One region of the Halomonas sp. KO116 genome, then DNA from elsewhere that is predicted to be linked to it. Evidence: predicted binding sites of a transcription regulator. Region 1 holds the regulator's gene; each other region holds the start of a gene.
What was found. The regulator FNR, encoded in region 1, switches genes on or off when oxygen is low (the NO sensors DNR and NnrR bind a similar motif). The targets are predictions, from matches to a motif close to TTGATNTANATCAA.
Positions count from the first base shown of each region.

Region 2: the regulator FNR is predicted to act here: its motif matches at 1,647-1,660, upstream of KO116_RS25460 (HAMP domain-containing protein).
Region 3: the regulator FNR is predicted to act here: its motif matches at 2,280-2,293, upstream of frdA (fumarate reductase (quinol) flavoprotein subunit).

Region 1 is NZ_CP011052.1:1,163,254-1,168,708, reverse strand. It holds gene KO116_RS05445 (heavy metal translocating P-type ATPase) at 1-633, shown strand, start outside; gene ccoS (cbb3-type cytochrome oxidase assembly protein CcoS) at 630-875, shown strand; gene KO116_RS05435 (sulfite exporter TauE/SafE family protein) at 872-1,564, shown strand; gene hemN (oxygen-independent coproporphyrinogen III oxidase) at 1,643-3,076, shown strand; gene fnr (fumarate/nitrate reduction transcriptional regulator Fnr) at 3,159-3,902, shown strand; gene ttcA (tRNA 2-thiocytidine(32) synthetase TtcA) at 3,895-4,806, opposite strand; gene KO116_RS05415 (DNA polymerase III subunit epsilon) at 4,912-5,455, opposite strand, start outside.
Region 2 is NZ_CP011052.1:1,868,331-1,873,785, reverse strand. It holds gene KO116_RS08645 (acetyl-CoA C-acyltransferase) at 1-45, shown strand, start outside; gene KO116_RS08640 (SLC13 family permease) at 91-1,230, opposite strand; gene KO116_RS25460 (HAMP domain-containing protein) at 1,270-1,449, opposite strand; gene KO116_RS08630 (arsenate reductase ArsC) at 1,877-2,290, opposite strand; gene arsH (arsenical resistance protein ArsH) at 2,442-3,161, shown strand; gene arsB (ACR3 family arsenite efflux transporter) at 3,175-4,251, shown strand; gene KO116_RS08615 (NADPH-dependent FMN reductase) at 4,267-4,935, shown strand; gene arsC (arsenate reductase (glutaredoxin)) at 4,953-5,354, shown strand; gene KO116_RS08605 (RNA polymerase sigma factor) at 5,351-5,455, shown strand, end outside.
Region 3 is NZ_CP011052.1:708,910-714,364, forward strand. It holds gene menH (2-succinyl-6-hydroxy-2,4-cyclohexadiene-1-carboxylate synthase) at 1-666, shown strand, start outside; gene KO116_RS03300 (anion permease) at 673-2,142, opposite strand; gene frdA (fumarate reductase (quinol) flavoprotein subunit) at 2,411-4,198, shown strand; gene KO116_RS03310 (succinate dehydrogenase/fumarate reductase iron-sulfur subunit) at 4,195-4,962, shown strand; gene KO116_RS03315 (fumarate reductase) at 4,979-5,374, shown strand; gene frdD (fumarate reductase subunit FrdD) at 5,392-5,455, shown strand, end outside.

The DNA.
Region 1 (5,455 bases):
CAGTGGCTGCTGCTGAGCGAAAACGGCGAACCCCGCGCCTGGTTTGGTCTGCATGATGGTATTCGTGATGACGCTGCTGCCACGATCAAAGCCCTTCAGGCCCAGGGGCTAACCGTGGAGCTGCTCTCCGGTGATACCGTCGATGCCGTTGAGAGCCTGGCTAACCAGCTCAACATTACTACCTGGCACGCAGGCACCAGCCCCGAAGGCAAACTGGCCCGGATGAAAGAGCTTCAAGCCGCTGGCGAAACCGTGGTGATGATTGGTGACGGCATCAACGACGTGCCGGTGTTAGCCGGTGCTGACGTGGCGATTGCCATGAACGGCGCGACAGATCTCGCCCGTACCCGCGCCGACGCAGTGCTGCTCAGCCCACGCCTGATGCGGATTTTTGAGGCTATCGAGATTTCCCGCGCGACCCGGCGTATCATGCGCCAGAACATGATTTGGTCAGTGTGCTACAACGTTTCGGCACTGCCGCTGGCGGCAATGGGGCTGGTGCCACCTTGGTTGGCGGCCATTGGTATGTCGCTCAGCTCGCTAGTGGTGGTGGGTAACGCGCTGCGGCTGTCACGCTGGCGTACGACGCCGCCAGCCTCTTCGCCAAGCGCTTCAACACCGGTAACCGCATGACGATTCTGTATCTACTCATTCCGCTTTCACTGATTCTGCTGGGCCTCGCCGTCTGGGCATTCTTCTGGGCGGTGAAAAATGATCAGTTCGACGACCTGGAAGGCCCGGCGCACCGCATTTTGTTTGATGAAGATGAAAACGACCTCAACCCCGAACAGCGACGCCAGCGACAACAAGCCAAGCACCGCCCTGCTGCCCCCTCCGACACACACTCGTCCGACGACCAAGAGCCCCGGCCATGAATCCAACCGGCCTTGACCTGCCGCCACTACTGGCAGCATTCGTGTTTGGTTTGATGGGCGGCGCCCATTGCATTGGCATGTGTGGTGGCATTATGAGCGCGCTCACTTTTGCAGTGCCCCCCAGCATGCGCCATCCGGCGCGTATGGGAGGCTTGCTGCTCAGCTATAACGCAGGTCGCATCACTAGCTACATGAGCGCAGGTGCGCTGGTAGCCCTACTAGGCACGCTATTTTCCCTCTCTGCCACGGCGAGAATGCTGCTACAAGTGTTTGCGGCGCTGATGCTGATCCTGATGGCGCTGTATATCGCCAACTGGTGGAAAGGGCTGCTCAAAGTGGAGGCGGTTGGCCGCCGTCTATGGCGCTTTATCGAGCCTGTGGGGCGGCGCTTAATGCCGGTGGTGTATATCCCTCAAGCCTTCGCGCTAGGCGCACTTTGGGGCTGGCTACCCTGTGGGCTGGTCTACTCCATGCTGGCCTGGAGCTTGGCGATTGCCGACCCGCTCCAGGGCGCGCTGCTAATGGGCGCATTTGGGCTAGGCACCCTGCCGGCGCTGCTCGCCACTGGCCTCGCTGCGCGCCAGCTAAGCCACCTGATTCGCCACCCGGCGACGCGCAGCGTGGCGGCACTAACGATTATCGCGTTTGCGCTGTGGCAGCTCTGGACTCTTACGGCACACAACTTCTAATAGCATGACATGGCTCAATCTTTACGCTTTCGTCACGGGTTAGGCTAGCGGCATTACCTCACGTCGGAGCGCCCCTTCATGCCCGTTCATGCCCCTGCGGTTTCACCTCTTGCCTCGTCTGTGGCGGCAGCGCCCGTGCAGCCGGTGTGGGATGAAGCCCTGCTGCGCCGCTACGACACCAGCGGACCACGCTACACGTCTTACCCCACGGCGCTGTCATTTCACGACCAATTCACCCCCGGTGACCTGACCCAGGCACTAGAGCGTAGCAATGCCAGTCAGCGTTCGCTGTCGCTGTATGTTCACGTGCCTTTTTGTCGCAAGATCTGTTTCTACTGCGCATGCAATAAAATCGCCACCAAGAACACCGCCCTGACCGAGCCCTACTTATCCCGACTCGACCGTGAAATGGTGCTGACCGCACGCCACTTGGATACCACACGACCGGTGAAGCAGTTGCACTGGGGTGGCGGAACACCGACGTTTCTTAACTTGAACCAGATGGGCGACCTGATTGATCGTTTGGATGCCCGGTTTGGCCTTTCGTCCTCTGCCGATCGCGATTACGCGATTGAAATAGACCCACGCGAAGCGGATGTATTTACGCTGCGCCACCTGCAATCGCTCGGTTTCAATCGCATCAGTTTAGGCGTGCAGGACTTAAGCCCGCTGGTGCAGAAAGCCATTAACCGTATTCAGCCACGAGTACTCACCGAGACGCTGATGGATGAAGCACACCGGCTGGGCTTTCGTTCGCTCAATCTCGATTTAATATACGGCTTGCCCTTTCAGACTGAAAAAAGCTTTGCAGACACCCTGCGTCAAGTGATCGAGTTAAATCCCGCACGGCTTTCTGTGTTTAACTACGCCCACATGCCCGAGCGCTTTGCCCCCCAGCGGCGGATTAACGTCGATGACCTGCCGGGTAGCGAAGAGAAGCTGGCAATTCTGCGCACCACGATAGAGATGCTCACCGCGGCTGGCTACGTACATATCGGGATGGATCACTTTGCCCGGCCTGACGATAGCCTGGCCATTGCCCAGCGCGACGGCTCGCTACAGCGCAACTTCCAAGGCTACTCCAGTCACGCCCAATGCGATTTAATCGGGCTTGGCGTTTCGGCGATTTCGCGCATTGATGACGTCTACGCGCAGAACCCGAGCGATCTGGCAAGCTACGAGGCGGCGTTGGATCAGGGCCAACTCGCCACTGTACGCGGCGTGCGGTTGAGCGACGACGACCTCATCCGTCGAGACGTGATTGAGCGGCTGATGTGCGATATGGGCATTGACCTGGCTGCGGTCAGCCAGCGCTGGAACATCGATGCCCCCCGCTATTTTGCCCCCGCGCTGGAGCGTTTACAGAGCGCCGAGCAAGATGGCCTACTGACCCGTAGTGGTGATCAACTTAGCGCCACGTCCATGGGTCGTCTGCTGGTGCGCCATTTAGCCATGGCGTTCGATACCCATCTTTCTGGGCAAATAGGGCAGCGCTACTCTAAGATTGTTTAATCACCTTATTGTAGGCATGCTAACGCCATCACAATAAGTAAGAATTTGCTAATTTTACCCTGACCCACTCAAGGAGCACCGCATGTTGGAACCTATGAGCAGCCGACGCTCGCTACTCCACGAAGCGCGCTGCCAAACCTGCAGCCTTAGCTCGCTGTGCCTGCCGCTTGCCCTTGAGTTGGACGATATGGGCCAGTTCGATGCCATTATTCGTCGTCGCGCACCGCTGAAAAAAGGCGAACCACTATTTCGCCAAAGCGATACTTTTACCAGCGTTTACGCGGTACGTTCGGGCAGTTTGAAACAAGTCACCTCAGAGGGAAACGGCAGCGAGCAACTGACCAATTTCTACCTCCCGAGCGAACTAGTGGGGTTGGACGGGATTGATGAGGAGCACTATCCAGGTAGCGTGATTGCCCTGGAAACGACCACCGTTTGCGAGATTCCCTTTGATCGCTTGGACTCACTCTCTGAGGAGTTGCCCGAACTGCGTGGCCAGCTGTATCGCAGCATGAGCAAAGAGTTACGCGATGACCGGCGCATGATGCGTCTGCTGTCGCGTAAAACCGCCGACCAGCGGCTGGCGAGCTTTTTGATTACCCTCTCGGATCGTTTTCGTCGCCGTGGCTACTCGCCCTACAGTTTCCGCCTTTCCATGCCCAGGGCCGATATCGGCAACTATTTGGGTTTAGCGGTGGAAACCGTCAGCCGGATTTTAAGCCGCTTCCAGCAGCAGAGCGTAATGGCGGTATCCGGGCGAGAGGTCAATATTCTTGATATGCAGCGCTTAATCACCCTCGCCGAAGAGGAGCAAAACGCTAGCTGACGTTAAATGCCTGGATACGCCCGGCCAGCAGCTCTGCCTGTTTGGCCTCTAAGCCTTCAAAATCGAAAAGGCTGCGGTCGGCCAACTGGGAAGGGGCAATATTAGTCACCGCCTTAAACATGCTCTCCAGGCGGCCGGGGAATTTTTTGTCCCACTCGGCGAGCATCTCTTTGACCACCTGGCGCTGCATATTGGGCTGCGAACCGCATAGATTGCAGGGAATAATCGGGAATTCCATCAGCCGTGAAAACTCGGCAATATCCGCCTCTTTACAGTAAGCCAACGGCCGAATGACGATATTTTTACCATCATCAGAAAGCAGCTTAGGCGGCATCGCTTTTAAGTTGCCGCCAAAGAACATATTGAGAAACAGCGTTTCAAGGATATCTTCGCGGTGGTGACCCAGGGCGATTTTATTGGCGCCAATCTCTTCAGCAAAACCATACAGCGAACCGCGGCGCAGACGTGAACAGAGCGCGCAAGTCGTTTTGCCTTCCGGGGTTTTCTCCTTCACCACCGAGTAGGTGTCGCGCTCGACAATGTGATACTCCACGCCCTGCTTATCCAGATACGCAGGCAGCACATGCTCGGGAAAACCGGGCTGTTTTTGATCCAGATTGACCGCTACCATTGAGAAATTGACCGGCGCGTTGCGCTGCAAGTTGCGCAAAATCTCCAGCATCGTATAGCTGTCTTTGCCGCCGGAGAGACAGACCATCACGCGGTCGCCTTCATTGATCATCTGGTAATCAATAATCGCATTGCCTACTTCTCGGCGCAGGCGCTTTTGCAGCTTGTTAAATTCACGTTTCTGCTTAGCATCAGCCAGCTCTGGCGAGTCTTGCTCAACATCAGCGAGGGCGGCTCCGAGGGAAGCAGGGTCAAAATGATCAAGAGATTGCATGGTATAAGCACTGCCGAGGGTGGAAGGCATTCAAGAAAAAGTGGCTGCTATTCTAACAACACTCACCGCCCTGACCCAACTACTCGTATGCAGCGCTGCCTATTACTAAGCAGCCTCCGCCATAATGCGCTGCAGGCGCATATACAGCAGCGCGCTGGAAGTGGCCTCACCTAACACACCCTGCATCCCCATCGCGGGTACTTGCCAGCACGCCAGCGCTTGAGCAAAGCTACTCGGTGCCTCTATCTCCGGGTGCAAGCGCCGCAGCTGGCGCTGATGCAGCTTTTCTACGTCGACCTGGGCATTGGGCAGCGCGAAATTCAACCGCTTTCTCAGCAACGCATTTAACGCGCCAATCCGCTGGTCTAACTGCCAGCCGACAATAGGTCGATTGCCAATAAACTCTACTAACGCATTTAAATTGTCGCGATTTGGCGCCGCCACACACCCCGCCTGACACAGCAGGTGATGGCGACGCAGCGATGCATGGTCAGCCTGCCCCGGTGCGCCTAACGTCAGCACAAAAGCACGGCTGGTACGCACCTGCTGTTGGCTAAGCACCACGGCGGCCAAACTGATCACAGGTGATGTCGGCGTAGGCGTTGATGTGCAGGCAAGCGCTACCAGCTCTTCGCCCATATAGGGCTGA
Region 2 (5,455 bases), 710 kb from region 1:
GGCGGTGGAGAGGCGACGGCGGTGGCTGTGGAGCTCATCGACTAACCACTCCTCGTGAGGATCTAATCCCGAGAGGGTAATGCCCTGGCGCTATAGCGACAGGGCATTTTTCCATAGCACAGCAAACAGCCAAGCAAGCCCTAACATAGGTAGAGACCAACGATGAAATTCTGTCCAAATGCCCGGCTGGTGAGCTAAACGCAGGGCAATTAAATTAGCCATTGAACCGATCGCCAAACCAAAGCCACCGACACTGACGCCCCAGGCAAGCGGCTGCCACTCACTCTGCTCCGCAAGTAACAGCGTTGCCGGTACGTTGGAAACAGTCTGTGAAAGCAGCACACCTACGCTGATATCGCCACCAGGCCACTGGCGCATCATGTTAATTGCCTGCTGAACGACACTTAGCTCACCGATAACACTTAAATTGATGAACATTAGTACGAACACTACCAGTAGCAGCCAATCAATACTGAACACCGCTCGCCGGGCCACCAATAACATCACTAGCATTATGCCTACCATCGCTGGCAACACCCAGCCCATGTCCACCGCAATCAAAAAAAGCGGATAGCCGATCAGCGCGGCCCATAGCGGCTTTTGTTGCCGCACCGCTGTTCCAAGAGAAGCTGACTTCAAATGAATTGGCGCTTTTGGAAACGCCACAGGAACAAGCAGCAAGAGCAATAGCATTAGGCCAATACTAAGCGGTAGCATTACCCATAGAAATTCGCCAAAGCGTAGGCCTGAAAGCTGCCATAGATAAAGGTTTTGTGGATTTCCAATCGGGCTCAGCGATGACCCTGCATTTACCGCCAGCGCTTCAAACACAATTAAACGCGCAATAGGCAGCGTCGTCATTCTGGCGAGGCCAAGGGTTAGTGGCACTACAATAAACAGAGCTACGTCATTGGTGACGACGGCAGAAAGCAGGCCTGAAAACAGCACCAAACTAACCGCTAGACGCCTTTCCTCACTAAGATGAGCCAATAACTGGCGCCCCCAGAGCGTTAAATAACCGCTGAGCTCCAACGACCGGCTGAGCAGCATAAGTCCGGTCAATACAGCAAGCGTGCTCCAATGCACCCGCTCAGCCATATCAGACAATGGCTGAGGTTGCAGCCACCACAAAACGACCCAAAGGCCGCTCATCGAGAGCAGCATAGGATCGTGAAGTAAACGCTGAGAGATAAAGACGACGGGCGAGATGAGCCGTTGGATCAATTGCAAAAGATAAGTCGCTCAGAGAAAAACGCATGATAGCGCTGACTACACAGGTGCAGATAGATCCCCTTTAGCAATACGCTGGGAATGACGAGTAATCGAGGTTAAGGAACGCAGCACATTGTTACGCACACCCCAAGCGACCACAGCTACCACTAGCAGCGCTGTCTCCAGCACGGCTATCACCCCCCACAACAGTAACGATGGCACTTGCTCAAAACGCACAAGCGGTGGTTACCTCGCTGGCTTGAGGCATCTAAAAGGTCTCGGCACACGATGCAAATCGTTGGCTGCTTTCATCCAACCGCGATTCCCCTGACAGAAATCCAGGAAACATCGCGCTCCTCAAGCATCATCATCTGTAAACTGAGATTATTAAAGAAAGACCGATAGGGGGCAGCTAATTGATCAACCAGAGCCAGTTGATCTGCATCAAAGTCACTCGCTGCAAATTGAGCAAAGTGCCATGTCACTCAAGGATTTGCGCCATGTCCCGCTCATGGAGCGATGTAAACGCCCCTCGGCCAAAATGGTTAGCGAACAGCACCAATGACGACGACCAGACCACTGAACGCTAATAGCACAAGCGCCCAGCTCACTTTGACGCTAAGTTATTGATCTATTTCATCTCGATCTGCCCCTTTTAGCAGAATTAAGCAGACTTATGCAGGGGTAGCCAAAGATGCAGACGTCGACGAATTTCTAGTAACGCTTGCTCATAAGCATCAGGCTTGCCAATCAGACGGGGGTCGCGAATATCCCAGAACAGCACTTCGCCCGCCTGCCCTTGCCAATCCCGGCAGGCTTGCTGGGCCTTATCACACAGAACAATGACGTAATCGAAAGTCTCGCTCTCGAACTCATCCAGAGACTTACTGCGTAAACCTTCTGTGGGTAGACCCTGCTTGCGGAGCGCCTCCAGCGTTAATGCATGGGGCTCATCCGGTTCAGAGCCAGCACTAAACGACTCAAAACGATCATCTGCCAAATGGCGAAGCAGCGCCTCTCCCATCAGCGAGCGTGCAGAATTAGCATTGCAGAGGAATAACACGCGGCGCTTCGTCATAAATAAACAGCCTCTTATGTAGTTAATGCCTGTCACTTTACGCCGGATTCATGACGGCAATATTGCAAACATACACCAATGCTAGAAATATACGAAAAAACATATATGATGGCACTATGAACTTAACATGCAGTGAAACAGGCAGAACGCAATGACCTCACTCAATGATTTGCCCAATATCGACTCTGGACTCTTTAAAGCGCCTAGCAACGAACAGCTGCGACTACCTCAAGGCGCTGAATACAAACCGAAAATATTGCTCCTGTACGGCTCCCTTCGCGAGCGCTCTTTCAGTCGGCTAGCGGTTGAGGAAGCTGCCCGCCTGCTAAACGCCATGGGCGCAGAAACAAGAATCTTTGCCCCTAGGGGGCTACCGCTACCGGATACTGAAGATACCAGCCACCCCAAAGTCGATGAGCTACGCCAATTGGCTCAATGGTCAGAGGGGATGGTGTGGTGCTCCCCTGAACGTCACGGCGCAATGACCGGCATTATGAAAGCGCAAATAGATTGGATTCCGCTTTCGCTAGGTGGCGTCCGCCCGACACAAGGCAAAACATTGGCAGTGATGCAGGTTTGCGGCGGCTCGCAGTCCTTCAATACGGTCAATCAACTGCGCATTTTAGGCCGCTGGATGCGCATGCTGACGATCCCCAATCAATCGTCCGTACCCAAGGCCTTTATGGAGTTTGATGATAACGACCGGATGAAAGCCTCTCCTTTCTACGACCGTATCGTCGACGTTATGGAAGAGCTGGTGAAATTCACGCTGCTGGTGCGCGAGCGTAGCGAACTGCTCACGGATCGTTATTCGGAGCGTAAAGAGAGCGCGGAAGAAGTCTCCAAACGGGTTAATCAACGCGCCATTTAATCAGGAGCTTCACATGTCAGCACTGCAAGATAACGCATCGCCCTCCACTGCCGAAGGCATGGGAGTCTTTGAACGCTACCTCTCACTATGGGTAGCACTTGCCATTGTGATGGGCATTTTAGTCGGGCAATTTATCCCAGCGGTACCGGAAACGCTCTCACGCTTTGAAGTGGCGCAAGTGTCCATTCCGGTCGCGATACTCATTTGGGCGATGATATTCCCCATGATGGCGCAAATTGATTTTACCTCACTGCTTGGAGTACGGCGCCAGCCTAAAGGTTTGATCATCACCACGTCGGTTAACTGGTTAATCAAGCCTTTCACCATGTTTGCCATCTCCTGGCTATTTTTGATGGTGATTTTTAAACCATTTATTCCCGCTGAGTTAGCCAGTCAGTATCTAGCGGGCGCGATTTTACTCGGCGCCGCGCCATGTACCGCGATGGTGTTTGTATGGAGCTACTTAACCCGCGGCGATGCTGCTTATACGTTGGTACAAGTAGCACTTAATGACCTAATTATGCTGTTCGCCTTTGCCCCCATAGTGGTCTTCCTACTCGGTGTCTCCAATATTCAGGTGCCCTGGGACACCGTGGCTCTATCCGTCGTGCTATATATCGTGATCCCCCTGACGGCAGGTTATATCACCCGGCAAAGCTTGATTAAAAAACGCGGCGCCGAGTGGTACGACAATGTGTTTATGAAGCGCGTTGGCCCCATCACACCGATTGGCTTGATCATTACCCTAGTGCTGCTGTTCGCCTTCCAGGGTGAGGTTATTCTCAATAACCCGCTGCATATCGTATTGATTGCGATACCGCTGATTATTCAAACGTTTTTAATCTTTTTTATTGCCTATGGTTGGGCTAAAGCCTGGCGATTGCCGCATAACATTGCCGCACCGGGGGCAATGATCGGCGCCAGCAACTTCTTTGAACTGGCCGTGGCAGCGGCTATCGCGCTGTTTGGCTTACAGTCGGGCGCTGCGCTGGCGACCGTTGTTGGCGTATTGGTCGAAGTACCGCTGATGCTCGCGCTGGTAAGAATCGCCAATAAAACCCGCCATCATTTTCCGGCAGACGCTCATTAATTGGGAGTAAGCGCTATGGCCCACTATTTGATATTTCTAGGCTCAACTCGTACCAGCACACCGCCCTCCCCAGCTCGCCTTGGCGAGCGGGTGGCAAAGGCCTGCGAGCGCTTGCTTTCATCGTTACCGCATACCACGGCTGAAATTATTGATCCGCTAGCGCTAAACTTAAGCGACCCGTTTAAGCCACATTTTGCTTACGCAAAAGCCGACGTACCGGAAGACTTAGCAGAGCTTGCTGATAAAATCGCCGCTGCCGATGGCTACGTGATGGTCAGCCCGGAATATAACCACTCCATGAGCCCAGCACTTAGCCATTTGCTAAACCACTTCGGCGCATCGCTGTTTGCGTTTAAACCCAGCGCCATCGTGACCTACTCAATGGGCCAGTGGGGTGGCGTGCGTGCTGCAGTCGCCATGCGTGCGTTTCTCTCGGAGCTTGGCTGCCTGCCGGTATCGGCCATGGTACACGTACCCAAAGCCCAGGAAGCACTAAACGAAGACGGGCACTTTGAGCAAGAACAGGCGCGCTGGAAAAGCTACTTTGGCCGTACATTAGGCCAATTAATGTGGTGGGCTGAAGCCGCGGCTAGCTATAAACAGCAGGTAGACCCAACGCGGGTATCGCCCGCCTTTAAAACCGCGCCCTCTCAACGTAATGCGCCCGGTAGTGAAAGCAACTAATCGATCGTGAGGTCACCATGCCCGTCACTATTTACCACAACCCCAACTGCGGTACATCGCGCAACACTCTGGCAATGATCGAAGCGTCTGGAGAAACGCCGGAGGTGATCTATTATTTGCAAACACCGCCCAGCCGAGAACAGCTGGTAGAGCTGTTGGCGATGATGCAGATATCGCCCAGGGAACTACTACGTCAAAAAGGCACGCCTTTTGATGAGCTAAAGCTGGATAACCCTTCCCTTAGCGATGACCAGCTTATCGACGCCATGATGGCCCACCCGATTCTGATTAATCGCCCTATTGTGGTGACCAATAAGGGCACACGTCTGTGCCGCCCTTCCGAGCAGGTATTAGCGCTTTTAGAACAACCGATCAAACACTTCACCAAAGAAGACGGTGACGTAGTGACCTATCCATGAGGAAAAAAGCTGCCTCATCCCAAACCTCATCCTGTATTGAGGAGGCTTGGAACAGCCACCACCAGGCACTGCGCTATTACCTCTTAGCGCTATGCAACAAT
Region 3 (5,455 bases), 450 kb from region 1:
TTGGAAGGTATAGATTGCCTAGCGTTGGACTTGCCTGGGCACGGTGAAAATCAACAGATACAGGTAGACTCTTTCGAAGCGTTTCATCACTGGCTCAGTGACACATTGTTGACTCACGGTGTTCGCCGTTACTGCCTGCTGGGTTACTCCCTGGGCGGGCGCTTGGCGCTGTACCATGCCAGCCGTCAGCCACCGGGGCTGGAAGCGCTCTGGCTGGAAAGTGCCCACCCAGGGCTGCCCGCCAGTGAGCGTTCTGCCCGAATTGCTCACGATGAACGCTGGGCAACACGCTTCGAGCAGGAACTATTGGGAAACGTACTTGCCGACTGGTACCAGCAGCCGGTATTTGCCGACTTAACCGGCGCCCAGCGCGGTCGGCAGATTCAACGTCGGCTAGCGAATCGTGGGCCAGCCATCGCCAGCATGCTGCGGTCATCTTCCTTGGGTCATCAGCCGTCACTATGGTCGTGGTTGGAAAATACCACGCTTCCGGTGAGCTACTTTTCGGGGCAGCGGGACGCCAAATTCCACACTCTGGCGTCTCATCTAGCAATGATGGCCCCCCGCCTGCGCCATATCACGCTGGAAGGGGGCCACAATCTTCATGCTGAGCAACCAGAGATGATTGCTCAACAGCTCAATGCCTGGTATCGCACGCTAGGCTAATGGTTATCAGCTGATCAGCATTAACCAGGGTAGGCCGATCACCAGCCAAACCACCAGGAATAGCAGTCCAAAGATCGCCCCTAGGCGCCAAAAGAGTGCGCTGGGCAGGTAGCCGCTGCCGTAGTAAACCGGGCTTGGCCCTGTGCCGTAGGGGGTGAGAATGCCCATAAAGCCCAGCGTGGGTAGCAGCAGCAGAATAAACATCTGCATATCCAGCCCGGCAATCCCCGTAGCCGCCGCCAGAATCACGGGTAGCAGGGCGGTAACGTGGGCAGTAACACTGGCAAAGAAGTAGTGCAGTAGATAGAAAATCACCACCAGCGCCACCATGGCCATCAGCGGGTCGAAGTGGCTTATCTGCCCGCCGACCACGCTGCCAAACCAGTTAACGAAGCCTACTTGGCTAAGCCCGCCCGCTAGTGCCACCAGGGTGGCAAACCATACAAAGGTATTCCAGGCTGCTCGGTTATCGAGAATATCGCTCCAGGTCACAATACCGGTTAACAACATGCCGCAGATCACCAGTAGACCCACCAGCGACCCAGAGATAATGTCGCCGGCAAAAATCCACAGCAGCAGGGCAGTGACCACCATAATAACCAGCATTATTTCATGGCGAGTCAGTGCCCCCAGCTTAGTCAGCTCCTCACCCGCCCAGTCGGAAATTTCATGGCCCGCTTTCACTTCAGGAGCGCATAGCCAGTAGCTCAGCAGCGGCACTAGCAGCAGTAGCAGAATGCCCACTGGCGCTACCGCCATAAACCACTGCCCCCAGTTGATATGGATACCGGTGGCGCTCTCGGTTAGCGCGATCGCCAATAGATTGGGTGCCAGGGCGGTCAAAAATAGTGAACTGGTCACACAGGTAGAGGCAAGCGCCGTCCACATCAAAAAGCTGCCCATGCGCTTCATGCTGGGGTCATTGGGGAGCGAATCGTAAAGCGGCGGTAGGTTACGAATGACTGGATAGATCGTGCCCGCACTGCGCGCCGTATTGGAAGGTGTAAAAGGCGCCAGAATGCCATCGGCAATCATCACCGCGTAGCCGAGGGTCAAGGTGCGTTTCCCCATTGCCTTGACCAGCCAGAGCGATATTCGCCTGCCCAGGCCGGTTTTTTCGTACCCCAGGGCAAACATAAAAGCGCCGAAAATCAGCCACACAGTGGAGTTGGTAAAGCCCGAAACCGCCCACGAAAAAGCTTGGCCCGCGGCATTAAATCCTTCGGTCGCTAGTTGCTCGGGAGAGAACAGCACCCATCTGGAAAGAAGTGCCACCAGGGTAACGCCGATAAGCCCCACCACTGCGCCTGGTAATGGTTCAAGAATCAGGCCCATAACGCAGCCCAGGAAAATAGCCAAGAAGTACCACGCGTGAGGCGCTAGCCCCGGGGGAGTGGGTATCAGCGCGATGATAATAGTAACTGCTAGCGGTGCTAATAGTTTCCATCGCGGTGAGGGTTGGGCATTGGACGTCATGCGGCACCTCTCTTCAATTTTTGCAGTAAGGACTTCTTTGTCGCTTGGTAGGCAGCCATCTGCCTGCAGTGAGTGGCTTGAAGAGTAGGGGGTGCGGCACGAGGGGAACAGCAATACCCGCTCGATTCACTGCTTACTTGATGTGCGTCAATAGTCTTTTCGACTAATGAGCAAGGTCTGCAACGGGCATGGTAAGTTCGAATAAAGAAGACGGCAGCGAAGATTGCCGCCAGTAACACCTTTGACCTGGCTAACGGAAGGGGTTGTCATGCAGCAGCGAGATTTCGATATCGTCATTGTAGGTGGGGGTGGCGCAGGTTTGCGCGCTGCTATTGGTGCTGCCGAGCAGGCCAAGGAGCAGGGCACCTCCCAGCGCATTGCGCTGCTGTCCAAGGTGTATCCCATGCGTTCCCACACCGTGGCGGCTGAAGGCGGCGCTGCTGCCGTTACCAGTGCCGAGGATTCCCATCAGGCGCATTTCGACGACACGGTGTCAGGCGGTGACTGGCTGGTTGAGCAGGGCGTCGTCGACTACTTTGTCCATCACGCTTATCAAGAACTGGTGCAGATGGAGCGATGGGGCTGCCCCTGGAGCCGGAAAGACGATGGCCAAGTGCAGGTGCGGCGCTTTGGAGGCATGAAAACGGCCCGCACCTGGTTCGCGGCTGACAAAACCGGCTTCCATATGCTCCACACCCTGTTCCAAACCTCGCTAAAGTACCCAGAGATCGAGCGCTTTGATGAGTTCTTTGTGCTCGATCTGGCGGTACATGAAGGTGCCGTGATTGGCGTGATTGCCCTGCAGATCGCCACCGGTGAACTGACCCTGCTGCGCGCTAAAGCGGTGATTCTTGCCACCGGCGGCGCTGGGCGCCTGTTCCGCTTCAATACCAACGCAGGCATTGTCACCGGCGACGGTATGGCGATGGCCTATCGTCATGGTGTGGCGCTGCGGGATATGGAGTTTGTGCAATACCACCCTACGGGCCTGCCCGGTTCTGGCATTTTGATTACCGAAGCGTGCCGGGGCGAAGGTGGCATTTTGCTTAATAAAGAGGGCTATCGCTATCTGCAGGATTATGGCCTTGGCCCGGAAACGCCGCTGGGCAAGCCGGAAAACAAATACATGGAGCTGGGGCCGCGAGACAAACTCTCTCAAGCCTTCTGGCAGGAGCAGCAGGCAGGCCGCACCGGCAAGTTTGGCGACAGCGACGTGGTGTATCTCGACCTGCGTCACTTGGGTGAAAAGACTATATTGGAGCGCCTGCCGTTTATCTGCGAGCTAGCCAAAGCCTATATCAATGTCGATCCGGTGAAAGAACCCATCCCCATTCGCCCGGCGGTTCACTACACCATGGGCGGAATTGAAACCAACCCCCAGTGCGAAACCTCAATCGCGGGGCTCTACGCCGCCGGGGAGTGTGCTTCGGTGGGGTTGCACGGCGCTAACCGCCTCGGCTCCAATTCGCTTACCGAGCTACTGGTGTTTGGCCGACTGGCCGGTGAGCAAGCCAGCAAGCGTGCGGCACAAACCGAGTGGGCCGATGAGCGCCTGCTGGAAGCCCAGGGTGACCGTCAGCAAGCTAAGCTGCTGCGCCTCTGTGACGGCACCGGGAGCGGGGAGAACTGGGTCGAACTCAAGCACGCCATGGTGCAGGCCATGGAGAGCGGCTGCGGTATTTACCGCACCGAAGAGGGCATGCGCCATTCTCTGGAGACCATGCGTCAGCTGCGCGCTCGCTTCAATGAAATACGCGTTAAAGATACCAGCAAGATATTCAACACCGAGCTACTGGAGTGCATTGAACTTGGCTATGGCTTGGATATCGCCGAAGCCTCATGCTTGAGTGCCCTGGAGCGCCGTGAATCCCGCGGTGCTCATCAGCGCCTGGATGAAGGCATGCAAAAACGCGACGACGTTAATTACCTCAAGCACAGCCAGGTGTTTTATCAAGGCGAAGCTCCGGCCGAACTGCACTGGCAGGATGTCGATGTGCGGTTTTCTGCACCAGCTGAGCGGGCCTATGGCGATGCAGGCAAAGGGGGCAAGGCATGAATACCGAGCAGATCAATGCTAAGAACGTCAGCACCAAGCACATTAGCGTCAAACGCTACATGCCCGACAGCTCGGCTGAACCCTATTGGCAGCAGTACGAACTGCCGGTGGACGACAGCACTTCTCTGTTGGATGCCCTCAACCATATCAAAGAGCAGCTCGATAGCACCTTGAGCTACCGCTGGTCGTGCCGGATGGCGATTTGCGGCTCCTGCGGGGTCATGGTGAACGGCATTCCCAAGCTGGGCTGCAAAACCTTCCTGCGCGATTATGAAGGCGATATTCGTATCGAGCCGCTGGCCCACTTCCCGGTACAGCGGGATCTGGTGGTGGATATGGCGATATTTCTTGAGCACCTGGCCGCGGTTAAGCCCTACCTTATCGATGACAATCCGGTAAAACCGTATGACCCACAGGCGCCGGAAACCTATCAGCAGTCACCCGAACAGCTCGCCCGCTATAAGCAGTTCGCTAACTGCATTAATTGTGGCCTCTGCTACTCGGCCTGCCCGCAGTTCGGGCTTAACCCTGAGTTCCTTGGCCCAGCGGCGCTAACGCTGGCCCACCGTTACAACCTGGATAGCCGCGACCACGGCAAGAAGCAGCGTATGGCCGAACTTAACCGTCATGAGGGGGTGTGGAGCTGCACTTTTGTGGGCTTCTGTTCAAAAGTGTGCCCCAAACACGTTGACCCCGCCGCTGCGGTCAATCAGGGCAAGGTCGAGGCGGCCAAACACACGCTTATTGCGTTGTTTAAAGGGTAGAGTGAGGAGAACGAATATGGATAAGTCGACATCGCAACGCCTGCCACCGCTAAAGCGCAACTGGTGGCTAAAACACCGCTTTTTTAAGCTATATATGCTGCGTGAAGCCACGGTGCTACCGCTGCTGTTTTTCACGCTCTGCTTACTCGCCGGTATGGTTACTCTTCTTCAAGGGGCAGAAAGCTGGCAAGGGTGGATCGCCTTTATGGGCTCTCCCATCGTATTAGTGCTGAATCTTCTCGCACTGGCCGCCAGCTTGTTTCACGCTGCCACCTTCTTTGTGCTGTTTCCGCGGGTCATGCCGCTACGCATCGCCGGGCATAGCCTGCCTGACCAAGTCATTGTTGCTGGGCAGTGGGCGGGAGTCGTAGCGGTCGCGCTACTGTTTTTCTGGCTATTTGGGAGGGCTTGAACATGGAGAAAATAGCCATGAATAAACACAGCACTCAGCACAAACAGGCCTATGATGAGCCGCTTTGGTGGGGACTGTTTA